Regions from separate parts of the Bradyrhizobium sp. USDA 327 genome, predicted to be linked through region 2. Evidence: riboswitches for the same ligand, from Rfam matches in the RefSeq annotation. Region 2 holds a riboswitch; each other region holds the start of a gene.
The links. Region 2 has a riboswitch for cobalamin ahead of ABIA42_RS15245 (TonB-dependent receptor). Riboswitches for the same ligand answer to the same signal wherever they lie in the genome.

Region 1: linked by a shared signal. The riboswitch ahead of ABIA42_RS00355 (transposase) and the one ahead of ABIA42_RS15245 (TonB-dependent receptor) in region 2 are both predicted to bind cobalamin.
Region 3: linked by a shared signal. The riboswitch ahead of metE (5-methyltetrahydropteroyltriglutamate--homocysteine S-methyltransferase) and the one ahead of ABIA42_RS15245 (TonB-dependent receptor) in region 2 are both predicted to bind cobalamin.

What each region holds. Positions count from the first base shown of each region.
Region 1 is NZ_JBGCCW010000001.1:74,730-79,961, reverse strand. Features, by position in the region: gene ABIA42_RS00365 (hypothetical protein) at 1-972, opposite strand, end outside; gene ABIA42_RS00360 (transposase) at 1,373-1,495, shown strand; cobalamin riboswitch at 1,733-1,935, shown strand; gene ABIA42_RS00355 (transposase) at 2,311-2,757, shown strand; gene ABIA42_RS00350 (hypothetical protein) at 3,159-4,574, opposite strand; partial or broken gene ABIA42_RS00345 (transposase) at 4,768-5,058, opposite strand; partial or broken gene ABIA42_RS00340 (hypothetical protein) at 5,116-5,190, opposite strand.
Region 2 is NZ_JBGCCW010000001.1:3,309,969-3,315,200, reverse strand. Features, by position in the region: gene ABIA42_RS15270 (IS256 family transposase) at 1-141, opposite strand, end outside; partial or broken gene ABIA42_RS15265 (adenylate/guanylate cyclase domain-containing protein) at 205-660, shown strand; gene ABIA42_RS15260 (hypothetical protein) at 763-939, shown strand; gene ABIA42_RS15255 (hypothetical protein) at 1,073-1,306, shown strand; gene ABIA42_RS15250 (hypothetical protein) at 1,568-1,825, shown strand; cobalamin riboswitch at 1,897-2,111, shown strand; gene ABIA42_RS15245 (TonB-dependent receptor) at 2,225-4,453, shown strand; gene ABIA42_RS15240 (hypothetical protein) at 4,515-5,096, shown strand.
Region 3 is NZ_JBGCCW010000001.1:512,450-517,681, reverse strand. Features, by position in the region: gene metE (5-methyltetrahydropteroyltriglutamate--homocysteine S-methyltransferase) at 1-1,970, opposite strand, end outside; cobalamin riboswitch at 2,071-2,273, opposite strand; gene ABIA42_RS02215 (nodulate formation efficiency C protein) at 3,282-4,007, shown strand; gene ABIA42_RS02210 (hypothetical protein) at 4,562-4,912, shown strand; gene ABIA42_RS02205 (thermonuclease family protein) at 5,133-5,232, shown strand, end outside.

The DNA of each region.
Region 1 (5,232 bases), 3.2 Mb from region 2:
GTAGTAGTCGCGCCCGTGGAACTGGCGGTCCTTCAGGTGGCGGTTGAGCTCGTTCAGGGTGGACTTGATGCCGGTGAAGGCATCGTCGAGCCGATGGAGAAGGTCGTCCCGGAATGCCGAGGTCATCTCCGTCTCAGCGTTCCGACACTGCTCCGCGTACTGGACCAATTCATGCCCATCCAATCGGTCCTTTTCGGCGACCGCCCACTGCTCGACGGCCGACGGCGTCGCCTCCTCGGCGGTGAACGGCGGCACGAGATAGAAGTCCTGCCCGTGCTTGTTCACGGCGCCCGTCATTTCCCTCATCAGGGTGGAGCGCCGGTTGGTAGAACGGTTTTCACGGTCCGCCGTCAGCCCAGCGATGCGGTCCGACAAGGACTGAGCCGCCATTTCGGCCACCTTCGACCGGTAGTCGCTCATCTCCCTCGATTGCGGGAATCCGTCCAGCAGCTGGCGCGCGCGGGCGCGACGTGCCACCGCCAGGACTTCACGATTGTTCTTCATGTAGTCTTCATACGCGCCCTCGGCCCTGTCTTTCGCGCTGTGTGCCCGGGTCGACGCATCCTGTGTCTCGGTCTTGAGCCGGTTTGCCGTCTTGACCTCCGCGGCTAGGCGCTCCAGATCGGCAACGAGCTTGGGATCGCGATTCCGCTTGGCGTCTTCGATATTTTTGCCGATTTCCGCCAGCTTGCGATCGAAAGCAGCCAATTCCTCGCCGCATCCAAAGCAGGTCAGGCCAGAGTCGCGGATGGCCTGGAATTGCGCGAACATGGCTTCGAACAGCCGTGCCTCATCCTCCGCGCGCCGGACATCTCCCGCCGATCCAGCAAGTTGCTGGAGCAATTGCTGCCGTTCGGCCTGAAGCTGTTGGCGCATCTGCTCCTTCCGACCGTCGACTTGCGCGATTTCGAGCAATCTCTCGTCGAGATTCCCGACGAAGAAGCCTTCGACTTCGTGGTTGGTCTCGTTCACCCTGACCCTAGCCGTAAGCAGGCTGCGCGCAAGCTTCTCCCCGCGGAGTACCATGACCTCTCGAATTCCGCGCTGTTCGACGCCATCGTCGCAATGGCGTTCTGCCTTGCAGATCGCGACGCGCGGTTCAGGGTCAGCGTGAAGTACCTCGCAGGGCTAACACCGGACATGCTCAGCACGACAGGCAGGGCGATCATAGGCGGACAAGCCGGCTTCGATACACTGTGCGAACGGTTGAGACATGTAAACGGCACCCGAGCCGGCCATCACGGCCGCATCAAAGAGCTGGGACATTTGGCTGGGCTTTCGACGTCGGAGTCGCCCCTCGATCCTCAGATCAGGTCGATCTTGCTAGAGAAGATCGAAACGAACATCGCAAATGCCGTCGAGGCGGAGTCTCTTGAAACTCGCTGCCCGTGTGGTCGAGACCACGAGCCGCATTCGCCTTGCGTTCGCCGCGGCATGTCCCGAAGCCGACCTGATCCGCGGCTTGCCCGGCGCGCTGCTGCCGCTCAGTCCTTGACCGGCGGGGCGTCCGCCCCCCGTTCGCCCAACTTATCCCTCAAGCGCGTTGCAAAGTACGGGTCGTCAGGCGGTGAAAAGCCGAAGGCAATCCTGTGCGCCTCGTCAGAGCAGATGTGCGGCCACATCAATCGGACTAGAAAAACGCACTCTCACGAATAGGACGGGCTAAACTGTCACATGTTGTGTCACTCAGCACTCGATTCACGCCCCTTGCTTGACTCGGTTATGAGGGGCCTTCAGTCTGGTTATCGGTAGCGCCGAAAGGCGTATCAAGGGAATACGGTGCGTCCTCACGGACAAGGCCGAAGCTGCCCCCGCAACTGTAAGCGGCGAGCCGACGACAGTTGGGCCATTGGGTTCGTTCGTTCGAACCTGGGAAGGTGGTCGGAGGCGTCAACCCGCGAGCCAGGAAACCTTGCTGCCGGTCGTGGTCATGGACTGACGCAGGGGCGGGGTGCTCCAAGACGTTGCAAAGCCGATCGAGATCTGCCGCATTCGGGGCGAACGGCTGCCGCTCACGGCGAATGTGCGTGACGGCTTTTTGTTTCGCCCGTGGTCATCACCGTTTTCATTTCAAACGTAGTAGCCGTGCCGGCGCGAGTTTCGGCGTCAACTTCAATCCTGCTCAAACAGCGCTGGCTGTCCGGGTCAGCATTGACGCTAGGAATCGTGCTGGCCTCGATCGCCGCAGCGGGATCGGCGTCCGCACAGCCTCCGCAACTGCTCAATCCGTGATTGTCTCCTCGGCCAATCCGTGGGGCAACACCGTCACCGCGGCAGCAGCAGCGGCGCGAGCGCGTACGCCTCTGGTACGTGGCCGCGACCCGGGCGCGCGACCTGCTGATCCTGCCTAGGCACTCCGCCGACCTGTCGGACAAGTGCTGGGCAAAGCTCGTCGATTTGGGCCTGGCTGGTCTCCCGGCGATCAACCCGAACGACGTCGGCACCGCGAAGGAAAGGAACGTCACGCCGCTAGAGAACGGGCAGACCCGCGAGACCTTCGCCGCCGAGGCGACCGCTATCTTCGATGTGCGCAAGACCGTGATCTGGCGTCGCCCGAGCCGGAGGGAACTTGATCAGGTGGACGAGCCAGAAGCGAAGATCGAAAGCGGGGAAATTCCGGAAACCGGCGCTGCGGAGCCTGCTGCCGTTCTCAGAAGTTCGACGCGTGGCACCATCCTTCACAAGCTAATCGAGGAGGTGCTGACCGGAGAAGCCTGCGACGCCAGGGCGGACTTGAAACGCGGGCTGCGGAACTGATCCGGCAGATGGGGCACGAACCGGCGGAGGATCCGAAGATGGGCATCAGCGCCGTCGAACTGACCGCCACGGTGCTGCGGACGCTCGCTCTTCCGGACGTCGTGACGCCGCGACCGCGTCTCGCCCCCGAGCTCCCGTTGTTCGGAAGCCAGACTCACGAAGGCGGCAAGGTCCTGCTCTCCGGACAGGTTGACGCGATCGCGTTCGACGAGGCCGGCGCCATCGACGCGGTCGTCGATTGGAAGAGCGACGTGGCTCCGGATGCGCCGAGCATCGGCCACTACAGACAGCAGATCGCCGACTATCGGAAGCAGACGAACCTAAGCGGGACAGGTCGTCGATGTGACTTGAGCCCCCGCGGCTGCTGCTCAGGATCCAAGCGCCGTCTCTGCCGGCCTGGTCTACCTTGCCGAGCTGCGGTTGCTCACGCTTGGCTGAGATCGAATCTGAAAGTTCTCCGCAGTTTCACGGATTTCGAAATTGATCGGTCCAGGTCGCCCGTCCGGAGTTCGGGCCCACAGGTATGCGGAGCCTTCATCCAGCACGATCGACTCGACCGAGAAGCCTGCACGCTTAACCAATCCGGCGAGATCGTCCGGCGGGATGAGGCCGTAGAAGGAATGGCCCCTAAGCGAGTCCATGAGGAAGCCGTTGCCGTATGGTTGACAATTCGGGAGATTCTGCATCCTTGTAAAATCAGAATTGCGATAGAGCGTCACAAACAAGCAAGTGCCGTTTGGCTTTAGCTTAGCTCTCATCAGTTGAACGATGCCAAGTCTCACGCTTGCCGATGGGATCACAGAAAGAACGTTTATGCAGAAGCCGCGGTCGTATCTCCGGTCATGGGAGGCAAACTGACCCACGGTGAGGGCGTGGACGTGATTTGATTTGCCGACGTAATCGCGGATGGTGGTCGAACGACCGCGGATCATTTGACCCCTTGAAAGCTGCACTTCCGAATCCACCAACGCAAGTTCGCCGGTGGTTTTGGCTATTGCCCGTTCGTAACGCAGTTTGCCGCAGCCAAAGTCGAAGCTGGAATGAATTGGCTCGAGACGCGAGATCAGCTTCTTAAGATAGGCCCAACTCTGTGTTTCCGGCTTGGCTGCGTTTTCGCTCCGGACGATGATATCCTTCCCGATCTTGTACCACATCAGATGGCCGCCTCTGTGAATGCTTGGCGGTTGCCTGCACTTGCCTCGGCATTCCCGGCTATCTGTTGGATCTGGGGATCCGCCCTTCGTTCCAGCAATCCATACCGAAGATGCATAAATAGAAGCGCGGCCATCGAGGCGGTCCAAAAAATGATCAGAAACCAAGCTGCCCTGGCGAAGGCGGATAAGACCGCGAAGCCTGTGAGTATGAAGAGCCACTCCAAGGCAACCCAATATGTGCCAAGCCTCCAATGCGCTTTCGATGTCGTGCTTGTCGACGAGCGGATGTTCGCTTCGGCTGGACGCGTATTTGTAGAACGTCGCTCTCACGAGGGGATGGCGGTCGCGTTTGAGATTTGCCACCTGACGGGCCGACATCTGCGCACCCGACATGACAGCCAGAGGGAGAAGGATGTTAGCGCGGTCGAACCTCGCCCTGATCTTAAATATGTCCGAAATCCGATCATGGAATCGGGTGACCCTGCTGAAGATGAGCACCAGCAAAGCAAGCGCGAAGCCGCCCACGTTCACCTCAGGAGCTTTAATAGCCGTGGCGAATTCCTTGACGCCGGGCAGATGCTCAACTCGCAAGAAAAGACCGTTAATCCAAGGATCGTACCTCACCAGGAACGAGCAGGCTAAGGTCAGCCAGAAATCCGCCAAAGCGTTCTTCTAGAGCATCTCAGAATAGTTCTTCGGCCCGAAGAAGGGCATCAGAACGCGAAGGATCGAATCCATGCCGCCCCCGAGGTTGTTAAGACCGGTCCATAAACGGCTTGATTGAGTCAGAAAAGTAGCCGACGGTCAACGGATAAGGTGATGGCCGAAGGGAGGAAACACCCTCCCTCGGACGCTTCCCGAGTCGAGTAGCGATCCCATATTCAAGGCAAAAAGCGCGCATCTGATTTATGAGGCACGTCCGTTGCGAAATCATCCTATCGCGAACACGATGCAGCGCTTGCAGGTCAATGTGTTCGGGCGACCGTATTTCGACGAAGCGCATTGTTGGTCGCGTCACTGCTTCCGCGATCGCTGCGGCATCGATGATGTCACTTTTGTTGGACTTTACATAAGGCTTGACGAATTGAGCCGGAATAATGCGGACGGTATGCCCCATCGCGGCGATCTTGCGTGCCAACCATTGCGAGCTGGCCTTCCAATTGTAGATCGTCGCTTCGGAGACCCCGTGCTTGCGAGCTAGGTCGGCCGTCTTCGCCCCGGCCTCATGCGCCTTCGACACTGCGATAATCTGCTCTTCCGTGAACCTTGCTCGCTTCATCTGTCCGTCCTTCTTCGGGGCGGACTCTGAATCCTTCTGGAG
Region 2 (5,232 bases):
CAGCTCCGCACCCAGTGCGCGCTCCAGAAGCGCCTTCTTCAGTCGTCTGAAAAGCCCGTCTTCGCCGGCTAAGTCTTCTGGCTTGAGGCTGCCCCCGGCAAGAAGCTGGTCCAAAATCTCAGGTGAAAAATCCGTAGCCATGTGAGTCTCCTGTCAAAGGTAAACTCACAGAAACCATCTTACACCGAGTTACTGACACCCTCCCTGACCGGCAGCATCGGCTCCGAGCTGATGATGAGCTTTACCGTGATGGGCGACGCCGTGAATCTCGCCTCGCGGCTGGAGGCCGTCAACAAGGTCTACGGCACCCGCATCCTGGTCTCGCAGGCGACTGCGGACGCGATTGGATCTCGCCTCGAATTGCGCGAGATCGACCGTCTTGCGGTCGTGGGCCAAAGCGCGCCGCAGGCGATCTTCGAGGTGATGGCGCGACCGGGCGCACTCACTGATGCGCAAGTCAGCCTGCGCACGCACTATGTCGAAGGTCTTGCCGCGTATCGTGCCCGGCGCTTCGACGACGCTCGTGCTGCCTTCAACGCGGCGCTCGAGGCGGTCCCCGGCGACGGTCCCTCGCGCACGATGCTCGGCCGCATCGCGCAGTTCGCAGCCAATCCGCCGGATGCCGCTTGGGACGGCACCTGGCGGCTCGAGCAGAAATAGGCTGTCGCGGAAAAATTGATGCTACCCCATAACGATGTTCGCTGTGACCTATTTCCCGGATTTAGGTTAGCTGTCCTTGTGGCGTTTGACGGGGACACGCCGATGACAGAACTTCAGGACAGGTTGGAACGGTTCGAGACGCTCACCGCCGAATGCGAACTAATCGCCAAGCTCGCCACCGACAGCACCAAGCGCGAGTTCTATCTGAAGCTCGGGGAGCAGTACCGCCAGCTGGCGGTGGATATTCGGCAGGCGATCGCGACCACGGCTGCGGCCTGAGGCCGGCTGAAATCCGTTCTTAACATTTAGCGCGCATTCTCGCAGCATGCGGGCATCGCTGATCGGCGGTGGCTCGTGGTGGGAAGGCCGGGGTTCGTTGCAATGCAGCGCACCTCGCGAGTGTCATCGTGCCATGCCTGACAGGGCAAGTCCCTTGCGCCTCGTTGCCGTGATCATATGCGCGCTCATGACGGCGGCCTGCGACCAGGAGCGGGACATCACCGGCTCGACGACGTCGACCTGTCCGATACGAAACTACAGCTACAATCCACGCGACATGAACCAGTGCGTCAACGCCTGCAGATCGTGCGATCGCGGCACCACGGTCACCTGCACGACCTCCTGCACCCTCAAGGGGGCTCGCTGAGCAAATTGCCTTCTGCCTGCAAGGGCTCGCAACCGCGCATCCCCCATCGCCCCCGCCGTCTCCACCTGATAGGGTCGATCGGAGCAGGGGGACATCGGATGAAATTCGCAAGCTTTGAAATCGACAACGCCGGAGGTCTCGTGGGAACGGCGAGCAACGCGCAGGCTTCCAGCGAACGTGGCGTTGACGGTGCCGAGGCACCGGAACGATTTACATAGGATAGTCATTGGAAGCAGTGGGCAGGACGCGGAGTCCGATGGAATGGGTATGCTCGATCCCGGCCGGTTCCTGGTGTCGTGCTCGCATTGCGATGCCTGGCCGATGGCCGCCAACGTGAAGCGTTCAAGCTGGTCGGCATCCCCGCATGAGGTCCGTTTCGTCTGCACGCGCTGCCGGCGCGAAGAGACCGCGATCGTCTCGGCCTCTGGCGAGCTGATGCCGATCAAGCGCCTCGACGTTCCGCCGCGCGATGTCGCTGTCGCCTGGGCTCAGGCCCAGCGCCCGCGAGGACGAACGTAGGCGGCGCAGGGCATTGTTCGATTCGCTTTGAAGCCGGCCCACCGGTCGATTGACTCCCGGCCTGGGCGCCCCGTAGATTGGCCGCCGACGGTTCTCCCCATGGAGATCAAAAGGGAATGTGGTGCGAGATGTCCCAAGGCCGGGATCTTCTCAATGCCATGGCTGCCCCCGCAACTGTAAGCGGTGAATCTCTCGTCCTATGCCACTGGGAATCTCGGTCCTGGGAAGGCGACGCAGAGGTAACGACCCGCGAGCCAGGAGACCTGCCGTCAGCCGTGGTCACACGCGAAGATGTCGGTCGGGGAGTACAGACACTAGCTTCACCGGAGCAATCGATCGCTCCGCCGTAAAGCCTCGTTCGCTGTGACGTGCCACTGACGTCATGCCGAGGTTACAATTGTGTCCCGTATTGTCACTGCCGCCAGGCGCCGCTGCGCCGGCATCGTTGCGGCCGTTTCGCTGTATTCGCTCGATCCCTCCATCGCCCACGCCCAGCAGTCCGTCGCCGAGCAGCTGCCACCGGTTGAAGTGACCAGATCCGACGATCAGAACCGTACGCGTGCCAGGGCGATCGGCGATGGCGAGGCGGGGCGGCGCCGAACGGCGCCGGACGGGGCGCCGAGTGGGACCGGCTCGTCCGGCTCGGGCAATGAGGCCGCCGCCGGCAATGGCGGTATCGTCGGCGCGGCCACGACCGTCATCACGGCCGCGGACATCGCTCATGCGCCGTCGCAGACGCTGGCCGAGATCATCGCGACGCAAGTGCCGGGCGCCCAGATCACGACGTTCTATGGCGGCCCGATCGGTGCCAAGACCAGTGTCGACCTGCGCGGCTTCGGTGCCTTCGCCACGGCCAACACGCTGGTGCTGGTCAACGGACGACGGCTGAACGACATCGATATGGCCCAGGTGGACCTCTCCACCATCCCGCTCAATGCCATCGAGCGCATCGAGATCACGCGCGGCAATTCCGGTGCGGTGCTGTATGGTGACAATGCGGTTGGCGGCGTCATCAACATCGTCACCAAGAATGGCGTGGGCGGCCCGCCCGTGACAGCGCGCATCGAGGCCGGTTTCGGCTCATTCAATACCAGGCTCGGCAACGTCTCGGCCGCGATCAATTCCGGTCCGTGGTCGACCTCGTTCTACGGCAATGCCGTCAGGACCGACGGCTATCGCGACAACAATCGCTATTCGCAGGAGAACGGCGTCGCCAATCTGAACTACACGACGCCGGGCTTGACCGCCTTCCTGACCGTCACCGCTGACAATCAGGAGTTGCGACTGCCGGGCGGCCGCACCGTCGATCCCTCCATCGGCGTCGACGAGCTCGCGACCAACCGGCGAGGGACCAGCACGCCCTTCAACTACGCCAATCAGCAGGGTTTTGGCGCGACCGCGGGCTTCACGAAAACCCTTGTCAACGGCGTCGATCTCATCGTCGACGGCGGCGTGCGCGACAAGAAGCAGCAGAGCGCATTTTTCTCGAGCCCGGCGCCGGTTCTGGCTTTCTTCACGTCGACCTATGTCGATGCTGACCTTACGACATGGTCGATTACGCCGCGGCTCAGCGTGAAGAGCCTGCTCTTCGGAATGCCCTCGCAAGTGCTGACCGGCGTCGACTACTACGATGCGAGCTTTCAGCAGAACCGCGGCGCCGGCCAGGGTCTCGCTCCCTGGCACAATTACGATCTCAGGCAGCGGACGGTTGCGGGCTATATCCAGCACACACTCGGCGTCGCGCCAACGACCGATATCTCCTACGGCGTCCGGGTGCAGAACACCAATCTCTCGGCACGTGACAATTTCGACCCGGCCGCTCCGTTCAACGCCGACATCGGCGCGCTCCCGCTCAGGACCGACGAGACGCAATATGCGCTACACCTCGGTGCGGAGCATCGTCTCAATGACACCGTCGCGCTGTTCGGCCGCGTTGCGCGCGCCTTCCGCACGCCTGATGTCGACGAGCGGGTGTCGTCAGGCCCTTCATTCGACCCGTTCTTCAGTCCGCTCCCGCAAACGTTCCAGCTCAAGACCCAGACGTCGCAGGATATCGAGGGCGGGCTGCGCATCAGAGGAGGCGGACTGCAGATGCAGAGCAGCCTCTATCTGATGGACCTCGCCAACGAGATCCATTTCAATCCGATCCTGTTCTACAACACCAATCTGGATCCGACCCGCCGCTACGGTTCGGAGACCAGTGTCTCCTATCGCATCAACGACGCCCTGCTGGTGCGTTCCGGCATGGCCTATACACGGGCCGTCTTCCGCGAAGGCGTCTGGGCGGGCAACGACGTGCCGCTGGTGTCGCGCTACACCGCGAGTGCGGGCCTCACCTGGAACATCTGGCAGAACTATCTGGTGCTGGACGCCACCGCGCGCTTCTGGAGCGAGCGTCGCATGGACAACGACCAGGCCGGAACCCAGAAGCCGATTCCCGCCAACGGCACGATCGACCTCAAGCTCAGCGGCCAATATGAGCGCTACTTCTGGTCGCTCAGCGTCAGCAATGTGCTCAACGCGCTTTACTACGACTACGGCGTCGCAAGCACCTTCACGGACGGTCGCTTCAGCGCCTATCCGCTGCCCGGTCGTTCCTATCTGCTCAAGGCCGGCGCCACGTTTTGATTTCAATGGGGCTGTCACAGGCCCCCAAATGGACTAGAACTCGAAGAGAAGGAGATCACTTATGGCTCTCGACATGCTGCCGTCCGACGGCGACGATTCCCGCCTCAATCCGGTGACGCCGCGTCTCGCGCCGATGTTCGGCTTCGCGCTGCTGACGGTTTCATGCGCGCTCGCAAGTTTTGCGTTCGCCTGTGCGACGCCGTTCGCGGCCTTCGCCGTCGTCGCGGCTGCGATGCTGCCGCTGCGTCCGGCGCTGCTCGTCGTCACCGGCGCCTGGCTCGTGAACCAGAGCATCGGTTTCGGCGCACTGCACTATCCCATCGATGGCAGCACCATCGCCTGGGGTTTCGTCATCGGCGCGGCTGCGCTGCTGGCGACGGCGGCGGCGGCGGCCGTGCTCCGCAGGCTGCCGCAGGGCCGCACGCCGCTGATGCTGGCGCTCACGCTCGTCGCCGCCTATGCGGCCTACGAGCTCGCGCTGCTCGCCGCAACGCCGTTCCTGGGCGGAGAGGCCGCCTTCACCGCCGCCATCGTCACGCGCATCGGGCTGACCAATGTCGCCTGGCTCGCCGGCCTGGTCGCCGTCTGCGAGGTCGTGCGCCTGTTCGATCCGTTCGGGCGCAAGGGCGTGATGTCGGCCTGAGCAGTCCTCTCGTGGCTCGGATGGAGCACAGCGAAATCCGGGACAACTCGTTCCGTAGCGCGTCATTTACGCTTACGCTCCATCCGGGTTGCGTCGCCGCGCCTGTGTCGCCCTTCTGTCAATCCGTCAGCGCGAA
Region 3 (5,232 bases), 2.8 Mb from region 2:
TGATCGGTAACGCCCGATGAGCAGAGGCGGAAGCAATCTCCGGCCCAATCGAGATATGCCTTCCAGTCCGACCGGCGCAATGGCAATCCTTCGCGGAGTGCAGCTTCGTCGATCTGTATTATGGCTGCACCGGCATTCTCGAGATCGCGGACTTCATCGCGCATCGCGAGCGCAAGCTGACGGCAGACCTCGCTTCTAGGAATATCATCGCGAACAAACGACCAGTTCAGGATCGTCACCGGTCCGGTCAACATCGCCTTCATCGGCTTACCAGTTAGTGATTGCGCGTAGCGCCACCATTCCACGGTGATCGGCTTCGGCCGCACTACATCGCCAAACAGGATCGGGGGCCTAACGCAGCGCGAACCATAGGACTGAACCCATCCGTTCCTTGTAAATGCGAAGCCGGCGAGTTGCTCGCTGAAGTACTGCACCATGTCATTACGCTCGAATTCGCCATGCACGAGGACGTCAAGACCGATGTCCTCCTGCCAACGTACGGCGCGGGCTATCTCCTCTTTGAGGAACCTGTCGTATTGCTCCTCGCTCATCGCACCTCGCGCATGCGCCGCGCGAGCATTTCGCACCGCTGCGGTCTGCGGAAACGATCCTATCGTCGTGGTAGGAAAAGCCGGCAGTCCAAAGCGTTCCCTTTGGATCTCGGAACGACGGGCAAACGGGGTGGCGCGCTGGCGCATCGTCTGATCGATCGCCCTCATTCGGACAGCGACGTTGGCATTATGGATCTTCGGCGAGGTCCGGCGGGCAGTCGCGGCGCATTCCGACTCGGCAAGAGCTAGCCCAACATTCTGGTCGCCTGCGAGTACCCGCGCCAGGATCGCAAGCTCACGCATCTTCTGAACCGAGAAAGCAAGCCAGCTCTTGACGTCGGACGCGAGCCCGGTCTCGAGTTCAACATCGACCGGCACGTGAAGCAGCGAGCAGGACGGAGCGAGCTGTACACGGTGCCTGCCAAGCTTCGCAATCGAGGGCTTCAGCCGCTGACGGAGCGACGGCAAGTTCGACCGCCACACATTGCGGCCGTCGATGACACCGAGCGACATGACGAGATCACTTCGGCCGTCAGCAATGATCTGATCCAATAGTTCTGGCGCTCGAACCAAATCGACGTGCAGACCGGAAATTGGCAGGCTCAAGGCAGTATCCAGATTGTCGCCTAGGGCGCCGAAATAGCTCGCAAGCATGATCTTGATAGCGGGTCCCTCCTTTGCGAACCGGTTATAGGCGTGCAGCAACGATTGTCGCGCCGCCTCATCCAGATCAAGGACCAGGCAGGGCTCATCAAACTGAACCCAACTTGCCCCTCGTTTGGCTAATTCATGCAGAAGGTCGATATAGACAGGTATCAGATCATCGAGGAGAGAGAGGGGCTGGAACGCGCTATCGGTACTCTTGCCGAGCTTTAAAAATGTGACCGGCCCGATCAGGACAGGGCGGGTCTGAAAGCCAAGAGCCCTGGCTTCCTCATACTCTTCGACGGGTTTGCGAGAGCACAGTCTGAACGCCTGTCCCCGGTAAAACTCGGGAACCATGTAGTGGTAGTTGGTATCGAACCACTTGGTCATTTCCTGCGCGGGCACGCCAGATCCCCGCGTACTCTGGTCGCAACTCGCATCCTGATCGCCGCATTGCGATCCGCGGGCCATGGCGAAGTACGTCTGGAGCGAAACGGATTCTCCGCTCGAGGCGTAGATCTCCGGGATGGCGCCAACCATGACACTTGTATCAAGCACCTGATCATACAGCGAGAAGTCGTTTGACGGAATGATCGTGACGCCGAGCGATTTTTGACGAGCCCAGTTCGCTGCGCGTAGGCCGGATGCGTCTTCGTACAACTGCTGTTCACTAATCTTTCCAGACCAGTAGCTTTCTAGAGCGAGCTTGAGCTCACGCCTTGGGCCGATGCGTGGCGTTCCGAGCGTAGCAACTGGAAGAGAGAGAGGAGACATCGCGTTAACCCCTGTTGGGGACAAAGGCCATGGCGGACGCAGGCAGGAGAAGTCGCGCGTGCGACGGCTGCTTGGCGTACCACCGAGACACCCCGCCCGTGGACCAATATATTGTCGGGGCCGGTCTCCTGGCTTGCTGGTCATCGCTGCTGTCCGGCCTTCCCGAAGCCGTGCAGGCTTCAGTGACATCGTTGGACAGCGGCTCGCCACTTACAGTTGCGGGGGCAGCGCCGGCATTTGCACCGGCTTCCCTCTTAGCTCCGGATCAATGGGAACCGGAGAACCTCGACGACTTGGATTATCGGCACGAGAACTCTTCCGTCAACCTCTCAGATTATGTGCAAGCTAATCTGCGACATCTGCTAGCCGAATGACCGTGCATCTCTGTGACTTACCACCATCCAGAAACATTCTCTAATCAGAGATGTCATAATCAGACATATCCTTCTCAGATACCGGAATAGCATCCGGAGCTGCCTTGAGGCGGAGCCGCACGCTAGATCGATGAAAGGGACAGAAGCAGCCTTCCGGCGGGAGTACCGACGTTTCTATCAGAATGCTTTCGATGCGGCCTTGCGATTTCCAGAGTTTCGCCCAGCACCTCGGCTAGCCAGCTATTCTCTCAACTAAAGGATCTGCAGCGAATAGGCCAAGGCACGTGGCGGAATTTAGCAACATACGAGGCGAGGGGTTGATTTGCGTGCCACCCAGACTTCAAAGCCGGGATCAAGCCGGCTTGGTGCCGCTGGCAATCATGCAGCTCGAACGCCGGCGGCACGATAGCGAACCACACAGCTCAATAGCGGCAAACGCACTTCCGTCCATCAGGCATCCGGCATCGAGGCGTTCAACTCTTCTGCTAAATATCCGGTGCGGGACAAGGATGCACAAGCTGCGGCGGATACACTGAATAGGAACACCGAAAACGTGCAAAGGTCAGAAAGTCGACAAGAGCGACACAAACTCTGTGAAAATTTCCGCCTATTGCCTGGCACGAAGAATGCAGACCCTCGGCATGCCCAGTCTCCTCCTGCTGGGCAGGTCCAGCTCAGCCAACTGACGCAGTCGCTGTCGGGGAAGTTAGCTGCGCATGACATACAGGGAGCGCCTGATCGCGCGGGACAGCCAGCGGGTGCCACGTCGCATCCCGTAAACTTCTTGCGATGGCTCATAGCAGGTTCGAGGTTGCCTGCTTTACAAGATGTTTGGATGAAACGCGATAGGCCGAGGGTTATGAAGAGAATGTCTGGAAGACCCGCGCTATGGCTTTGCTTGGTCGGATTTTTAATCTGCCTCGCCTGGCCGGCTGCCATGAGCAATAATATTCGGGCCAGCGACAGCCCCCTTGTCGAACGATTGAAGTCAACTTGGCGAGCGCAAGATGGTGAGACGATAGAACAAATTATCTCCAATGTCTCGAAGGTGGCACAGTTCGTGCCTCAAATGTGGGGCGTTATTGAACTTGGCCAAAACGACTTTATTTTCGTTTCGTGGACCAGACACCGGGACAACAAATCGGACGAACAGTACGTTATCACCTGGAAGATCGCCCTCGACGGCACGTTTGAACTTGCGTCGACTTATGCGAAGCCGATGGAATTGGGCTGGCGCGCCCTGGCGCTCTCCCTGATCGCCAGTGAAGTCGCAGATGGCGAAAGGGACGCAAATCTTCGCTTTCTGCATGATCCGGCCAACTTCAACTTCGTGGCCACCCCGCAAGGCCGGCTCGGCGATCTTCTGCGGCAGGGCCGCTGTACTATCATTGAACCAGTTGGAGTGGACTACTTACCGAAGCGGAATGGCAAACCGGCCGAGACGGGTGACGTGTGGCGCGTTCTGCTCTTGGTGAATTGTAGTATCCAAGGACCACGTTATTTTGCACACAACGGGGTCATCACTTTCGAAAAGAGAGAAGGACAGGATTGGGAGCCACAATCCTCCTTTGCCAAGCGCATCGCGAAATTTGCCCCTGGCTCCTGGTTCCAACGCACCGAGCCAAATGAAGAGGAAGACTTAGGAGAGCGAAGGCCCGAGTAAACTGCCGCAGAGCAACATCGCGCCGCAGTTCCTCCATGGCCCAGTGCCTCGGACCGACTGCAAGACATACGCGCTCGGCACTTGCTTTGTTTTAGCTTCCGCAACGGTCCGGGTGCCTTTCTCGCAGCAGTCCGGCCCGTCGCAAGAAGGTCGGCCGCGCGATTGCGTTTGTTCCGCCTAGTGTCAGCGGCGCGCACGAGCTTGCGAGATGTGGTTTTCCCGCCTTCACTCCAGCCGGTGTGAGGACACCACTGTGCGTGAGTATAGCAACGTCGAAGGCACCAGGAACTGGGTGTGAGACGAAACCGGCGAGGAAGTTACCGGGAGACGTTCACCGGTAGCGACCCGGCATACCGCTGAGCGCTTGCGCATTTCCGAGCGCGCAGGCCGGGAAGCTCAGGGGCCGTACGCAAGAAAACGTCGAGGACCAGACTGGCTCGACCCTAGCTTAGCTGGCACCCATTCGTCTGCATGTCATCGATCCAGATTTCGAAGCATGGAAAACGCCTGTTTAACTCTGCTCCACCTGCCCAGGTCGACATCAACGATCAATCTTGCCGGGCGTAAGAAGGTTAAGTTATGCGCGGGCGTCTACCCTGAACTCCATTGCGTCTTCTTCTAAATCGGCCAGAGAAAGCCAGACCGATCTTTTTCACATCTTTTCGTGTGAAGTGCGAAATTTCATTGCAGAACCGTTGGCAGCGGCCATTTTGCCGATGGAAACCGTCGCCAACCAGACCAAGGTTGATGCTCCACGCCTGACTCCAGCGCGAGCCAGCGCTTCATCGTCGGCCACTTTTTTTTGCAAAGACAACGTTCCGGGGTTCGGGTTTGTTCAGCATCGCCAGTTCGGCGCCGCCCGCGAGGATCTCCCCTCAGGTGGAGAGAGTAAAGCGCGGTCCTAGTGAGAGAGCCGCTGATGCTCGAAGAATAGCGCCGCACGCCCCAAAGAAATCACTTGATCCTTACGCAGCGTCAGGCCGTAGGTTCGCGTTCCGGCGAAGCCCTCATAAAGCGCGTCGGAAATGCCGGCGGAATAACGGACGTAACGCTGTCAAGCAGTCGAATGTATCGGCACCGTGTCGTGCGTGAAACGTGGATCAGGAGCGAAAGGTTGTTGTCGGGATGAAGAACCGCGGAATTATGTTCGCATTGCTCGCTCTCGTCACATCTCCGGTCTGCGCCGCGACGTTCAGCGGTGCTCCGCGCATCCTCGACGGCAATA